Corallococcus caeni: one gene and its partner. The protein of the gene in region 1 binds, or shares a complex with, the protein of each later gene. Links are inferred from orthologs where the notes say so. Each region holds a gene or a part of one and is shown in the gene's direction. Other genes may lie near its edges. The genes, in order: accD and AABA78_RS15245.

Region 1 (3,082 bases):
AAGCTGGCCGAGCGCCTCTCCGAGGCGGACGCCCAGATTGAGAACCTGCTCCACGGCGACCCCGCCAGCCGCGTCGTGCACCAGATCCTCCAGGCCTGCCAGACGCGCGGCCGGCCGCTGGAGGAGGGCGTGGAGGTGGACTTCGCCGTGCGGGAGATGCCCCGGCAGATCGGCGTGGGCGAGCCCGCCGTGCGCAGCATGCTGGAGCGCCTGGAGCGCGCGGGCCTCATCGAGCGCAGCGGTGACAGGCTCACCGTGTATGACACGGCCCGGCTGCATGACTTCCTCAACTACCTCGAGATGAAGTGGAAGTTCGGAGACCTCTAGCGTGAAGCTGCAAGTCCTCGGGTGCCACGGCGGCGAGCTTCCCACGTGCAGGAGCACCTGCTTCCTCGTGGACGACGTGCTCGCGCTCGACGCGGGCGCACTCACCGGGACGCTCTCGCTGGAGCAGCTGTGCAAGGTGGACGACGTGCTCGTCGGCCACAGCCACTTCGACCACGTGAAGGACCTGCCGCTGCTCGCCGACCTCGTCATCGGCCGGCGCGACAGGCCCGTCACCATCCATGCCTCCCGCGAGTGCGCCAAGGCGCTGCGCGAGAACATGTTCAACAACTCGCTGTGGCCGGACTTCACGCGCATCCCCACGCGCCACAAGCCCGTCCTGGCCATCAAGACCTTCCGCGCCGGCAGCACCTTCCAGGTGGGCCCCTACACCGTGAAGAGCGTGCCGGTGAGCCACCCCGTGGAGTCGTGCGCCTTCATCATCAGCGACGGCAAGTCGTCGCTCGCCATGAGCGGCGACACCGGCCCCACGGACAAGCTGTGGAAGGCGCTCAACGCCACGAAGAACCTGAAGGCGCTGCTGCTGGAGGCCAGCTTCCCCAACAGCCTCCAGGCCCTGGCGGACATCTCCGGCCACCTGACGCCCGCCACCGTGGGCTCGGAGCTGCGCAAGTTCGACCGCAACGGCGCCCAGGTGATGCTCTACCACCTGAAGCCCGCGTTCGTGACCCAGCTCAAGAAGGAGCTGGCCCCGCTGCCCGTGAACGTCCTGGAGCTGGGGGAGACGTTCCAGTTCTAGGGGCGGTCGTGCCGCGGCGCGCCGTACGGGGGTATTGACGGCCCGCGGCCGCCGGATTAACCCCCGGGCCTCATGGCCTGGTTCTCCAAGAAGCCCCGCATCGCCGTCGACTCCGAGCCCGCCGCCGAGCCCCAGCCCTCCCGCATGCAGGGCCTCTGGGCCAAGTGCGAGCAGTGCGACGAAATCATCTACCGCCAGGAGCTCGAGAAGAACTGGATGGTGTGCATGCACTGCGAGCACCATCACGCCTGGACGGCTCGCGCGCGCCTCGCGGCCACGCTGGATCCGGACTCCTTCGAGGAGTTCGACAAGGAGCTGGAGCCCCAGGACCCGCTCGGCTTCACCGACTCCAAGAAGTACAAGGACCGGCTGAAGTCCACGCGCAAGAACCTGGAGGAGAACGACGCGTTCATCTCCGGCGTGGGCCGCATCGAGGGCCACCCCGTCTCCGTGGGCTGCTTCGTCTTCGAGTTCATGGGCGGCTCCATGGGCTCCGTGGTGGGTGAGAAGGTCACGCGCGTGTTCGAGCGCGCCTTCGAGCTCAAGTGCCCCGCGGTGGTGTTCTCCGCCTCCGGCGGCGCGCGCATGCAGGAGGGCATCTTCTCCCTGATGCAGATGGCGAAGACGTCCGCGGCGATTGCCCGCTTCCGCACCAGCGGCAAGCCGTACATCTCCGTGATGCTCAACCCCACGACGGGCGGCGTGGCCGCGTCCTTCTCCTGGCTGGGCGACATCATCCTCGCGGAGCCCAAGGCCCTCATCGGCTTCGCCGGCCCGCGCGTCATCGAGCAGACCATCCGCCAGAAGCTGCCGGAGGGCTTCCAGCGCTCGGAGTTCCTGCTGGACCACGGGATGATCGACGCCATCGTCCACCGCAAGGAGCTGCGCGGGAAGCTGGGCCAGCTGATGGGCATGCTGGGGTAGGGCGGCGGGCCTCCCACCCATGGACGCCCCACGGACTCCGGAAGAAGCCCTGCGCTTCTTCCAGGCGCTCAACCCCTCCGGCATCAAGCTGGGGCTGGAGCGGGTGAGGGACGCGCTCGCCTCGCTGGACCACCCCGAGCGCGACTACCCGGCGCTGCACGTCGCCGGCACCAACGGCAAGGGCAGCACCTGCGCCTTCGTGGCGCGTGCGCTGGAGGCCGCCGGCCACCGCGTGGGGCTCTACACGTCCCCCCACCTGGTGCGCGTCAACGAGCGGATCCGCGTCTGTGGCGAGGACATCCCGGACGACGTCTTCGGGCAGCGCATCCTGGAGGTGCTGGAGCGCTATCCGTCCGCGCTGACGGAGCCGATGACGTACTTCGAGTTCGGCACCGTGGTCGCGCTCTGGCACTTCTCCCGCGAGCGCGTGGACGTGGCCGTGCTGGAGACGGGGCTGGGCGGCCGGCTGGACGCCACCACCGCCGCGAACCCCGTCGTGACGTGCGTCACCCCCGTGTCCTTCGACCACATGGAGTACCTGGGCCACACGCTCCGGGAGATTGCTGGGGAGAAGGCCGGCATCTTCAAGGCGGGCGTGCCGGTGGTGCTCTCGAAGCAGGAGCCGGAGGCCCTGGACTCGCTCGTGCGCCGCGCGGAGCAACTGGGCGTGCCCGTGCGGCTGGAGGGCCGCGACTTCGGCATCGTCCCGGGGTCCAATGACACGCTGTCATATCGGGGCGCTGACTGGTCGCTCGACGGCATCACGCTCGCGCTGCGCGGTCCGTATCAACGGCAGAACGCGGCGGTGGCCCTGGCCTGCCTGGAGGCCCTTCAGGCCCGGGGCGTGGCGGTGACACCGGAGGCCGCGCGCGAGGGCCTGGCCACCGCGCGCTGGCCGGGGCGGCTGGAGGAGCTGGCGCGGGGCCCGACGGTGGTGGTGGATGGCGCACACAACCCGGCGGGCGTGGCGGTGCTGCTGGAGGCCCTGCGCGCCCTCTACGCGGGCAGGCCGCTGCACCTCGTCTTCGGGGTGGTGGCGGACAAGGACCGGGGGCCGATGATGCGGGCCCTGTT
Region 2 (3,124 bases), on another replicon or contig:
TGCGCGGGCGCTGCAGGGCCGCGAGGATGCGCGCGAAGAGGGCGCCGCCCACCAGCCCCAGCACCGTGGCCAGCCCCCAGCTCAGCCCGCCCACCGGGGTGCCGAGCACCGGCTCCAGGAGCTGGGGGGCCGCGGCGCCCAGCACGAAGGCGAGGACGAAGGGCGCCGCCGCGACGATGGCGACCAGGCCCCAGTGTCTTGCGTTGAGTCGGTGCACGGCTTCCCCCTCGGCTACAGGGCGAAGGTGGGCACCGGCAGGCAGGCGCGCCAGGGTGGCGGTCCCCGGAGGCGTGTAGGCGTGAACGGGTCGTCACTTCCCGGTCAGGCCTCGCATTCGGACGGACTGTCGGTGAAGCCACCCAGGGGCTCCGGGAAGGTGAGGGCGCCCGCCGCGTCGAGGCTCCCGGTGACGGGCGCGGCCTTCGGCAGCGTCACCGTCACGGCGCGGCCCTTCACCGTGTACGTGCCCTGGATGCGCGACTCCTTCGGTGTGCCGGAGTCGTCGATGTCCTTCTTCCACAGCTCCACGCGCCCGCCGTCCTTGAACTTGAGGGCGCGCGTGGTGCCGTAGACGCCCACGCCGGGGCCGTACCAGGACACGTTCCGGAGGAGGGTGGGGACGCTGGCCTCCTGCTCCGGGGTGAGGCCCAGCAGCTTCTGCCAGCCCAGTGTGTCCCGGATGACGTCCAGGTCCTTGTCCTCCTTCGCCCGCTGGAGGCGGCGCGGGTCCAGGCGCACGGCGGTGGCCAGCTTCTCCACGATGACGTCGCGGTGGGCGCTGTACTCGCACACCTTGCCCTGCTTGCGCAGCAGGCCCAGGGTGGCGGCGGCGTTGTAGTGCGCCAGGGCATAGTCCGGGGTGGCCTGGGCGGCCGCCTGGAACTTCTCCAGCGCCTCTGGATAACGGCCGGACTGGTAGAGGCGGAAGCCCTGGGTGTTGAGGGCCTTGCCCGACGGGGGCGTGGACGGGGCGGCGGACAGCGCCAGGGCCAGGGAGAGGGCGAGGACCATGTGGCTCCAGACGGGCGGCCCCCCGGGACATTCCAGGGGTGCGTAACCGCTTGCGCGTTGAAAGGCCTGAACCCTGGTGCTAGTTCGGCGCCATGGCAACCGGCATTGGCTACGCGCTCGACTTCGAGCGCCCGCTCATCGAGCTGGAAAAGAAGATCGAGGAGCTGAAGGTCCTCTCCACCAGCGGCACCGTGGATTTCTCCTCGGAGATCTCCAAGCTGGAGAAGAAGGCGAAGAAGCTCCAGACGGAGATCTTCAGCGACCTGACCCGCTGGCAGGTGGTGCAGCTTTCGCGTCACAGCTCGCGGCCGTACTTCCTGGACTACGTCCAGTACCTGTTCACGGACTTCTTCGAGATGTGCGGCGACCGGCACTTCGGCGAGGACCCGTCCATCGTCGGCGGCTTCGCGCGCTTCGATGGCAAGACGGTGATGCTCATCGGCCACCAGAAGGGGCGCAACACCAAGGAGAACATGGCGCGCAACTTCGGCATGCCGCGCCCGGAGGGCTACCGCAAGGCGCGCCGGCTGATGGAGCTGGCCGAGCGGATGGAGAAGCCCATCCTCACCTTCGTGGACACGCCGGGCGCGTACCCGGGCATCGGCGCGGAGGAGCGCGGCCAGGCGGAGGCCATCGCCGTGAACCTGGAGGTCATGAGCCGGCTGCGCGTGCCCATCATCTCCACCGTGGTGGGCGAGGGCGGCTCCGGCGGCGCGCTGGCCATTGGCGTGGGCAACCGCGTGCTCATGTTCCAGAACAGCGTCTACTCCGTCATCTCTCCGGAGGGCTGCGCCTCCATCCTCTTCCGCGACGCGACGAAGGCGGACAAGGCCGCGGACGCGATGCGCCCCACGGCGCAGGACCTGCTGGAGATGAAGATCATCGACGAGGTGATTCCGGAGCCTCCCGGCGGCGCGCACCGCGACGCGGCCAAGGCGGCCGACGCGCTGGGCAAGACGCTGCGCAAGCACCTGGGCCAGCTGGCGGAGCTGTCGCCGGACGCGCTGGTGCGCGACCGCTACGACAAGTTCCGCGCGCTCGGCATGTTCTCCGGCAAGTAAGGGTTCCCATCTCATGCGACCGCTCGTTCCTCCCTACGTCGAGACGCTCAAGGCCTACGTCCCCGGCAAGCCCATCGAGGAGACCGAGCGGGAGTACGGCCTCACCGGCGTCATCAAGCTGGCCTCCAACGAGAACCCGCTGGGCCCGTCGCCCCGCGCGGTGGAGGCCATGCGCAACGCCGCGGGCCAGGTGAACCTGTACCCGGACGCCACCAGCTTCCACCTGGTGCGCAGGCTGGCCGCGCACCTGGGCGTGAAGCCCGAGGAAGTGGTGCTGGGCAGCGGCTCCAACGAGCTGATTGAACTGCTCATCCGCACGTTCACCACGCCGGAGGAGGAGATCCTCCTCTGCAAGGGCTCGTTCCCCGCGTACCGCATCTCCGCGCAGGCGCACGGCCGTGCGTTCGTGGAGGTGCCCATGCGCGAGGGCTTCCGTTACGACCTGGAGGCCATGGCCCGCGCCGTCACGCCGCGCACGCGCATGGTGTTCCTGGCCAACCCGGACAACCCCACGGGCACCACCTTCGGGCGCAAGGACCTGGAGACGTTCCTCCAGGCGGTGCCCAAGGACGTGCTCGTCGTCCACGACGAGGCCTACGCTGAGTTCGTGGACTGGCCCGACTACGCGAGCGCGGTGGAGCTGTTCCACACGTATCCGAACCTCGTGGGGCTGCGCACGTTCAGCAAGATCCACGGGCTGGCCGGCATCCGGCTGGGCTCGGCGGTGATGGACGCGAAGCTGGCGGGCTACGTGCACCGCACGCGCATGCCGTTCAACCTGACGACGGTGGCGCAGGCGGCGGGCATGGCGGCGCTGGAGGACACGGAGCACGTGGAGCGCACGCGTGAGAACAACCGCGTGGGGCTGCGCTACTTCGGGGAGGAGCTTCCGAAGCTGGGGCTCACGCTGACGGAGAGCCACGCGAACTTCGTCTTCGTGGACTGCCACCGTCCGGGGGCCGAGGTCTACGAGCAGCTCCTGCGCCGGGGCGTCATCGTGCGGCCCATGGCGGGCAACGGCCACCCGAACTGCCTGCGCATCTCCGTGGGCA

Evidence for each region.
Region 2: the proteins of accD (region 1) and AABA78_RS15245 are in contact, whole or in part, in a solved structure (PDB 8UXZ), measured with the Escherichia coli proteins. The link is inferred for Corallococcus caeni from one-to-one orthologs.

What each region holds. Positions count from the first base shown.
Region 1 is NZ_BTTW01000001.1:388,269-391,350, reverse strand. Bases 313-3,082 are described here. They hold accD (acetyl-CoA carboxylase, carboxyltransferase subunit beta), read left to right. Parts: upstream 313-1,156; coding sequence 1,157-2,008; downstream 2,009-3,082. Other genes in these bases: AABA78_RS01615 (bifunctional folylpolyglutamate synthase/dihydrofolate synthase), read left to right, coding at 2,028-3,082; AABA78_RS01625 (MBL fold metallo-hydrolase), read left to right, coding at 329-1,084; AABA78_RS01630 (Crp/Fnr family transcriptional regulator), read left to right, coding at 313-327. Outside these bases: more of AABA78_RS01630, read left to right, coding at 1-312.
Region 2 is NZ_BTTW01000003.1:225,593-228,716, forward strand. Bases 276-3,087 are described here. They hold AABA78_RS15245 (acetyl-CoA carboxylase carboxyltransferase subunit alpha), read left to right. Parts: upstream 276-1,103; coding sequence 1,104-2,072; downstream 2,073-3,087. Other genes in these bases: AABA78_RS15240 (tetratricopeptide repeat protein), read right to left, coding at 322-1,011; hisC (histidinol-phosphate transaminase), read left to right, coding at 2,086-3,087. Outside these bases: AABA78_RS15235 (hypothetical protein), read right to left, coding at 1-217; more of hisC, read left to right, coding at 3,088-3,124. UniProt on the Escherichia coli protein: Component of the acetyl coenzyme A carboxylase (ACC) complex. First, biotin carboxylase catalyzes the carboxylation of biotin on its carrier protein (BCCP) and then the CO(2) group is transferred by the carboxyltransferase to acetyl-CoA to form malonyl-CoA.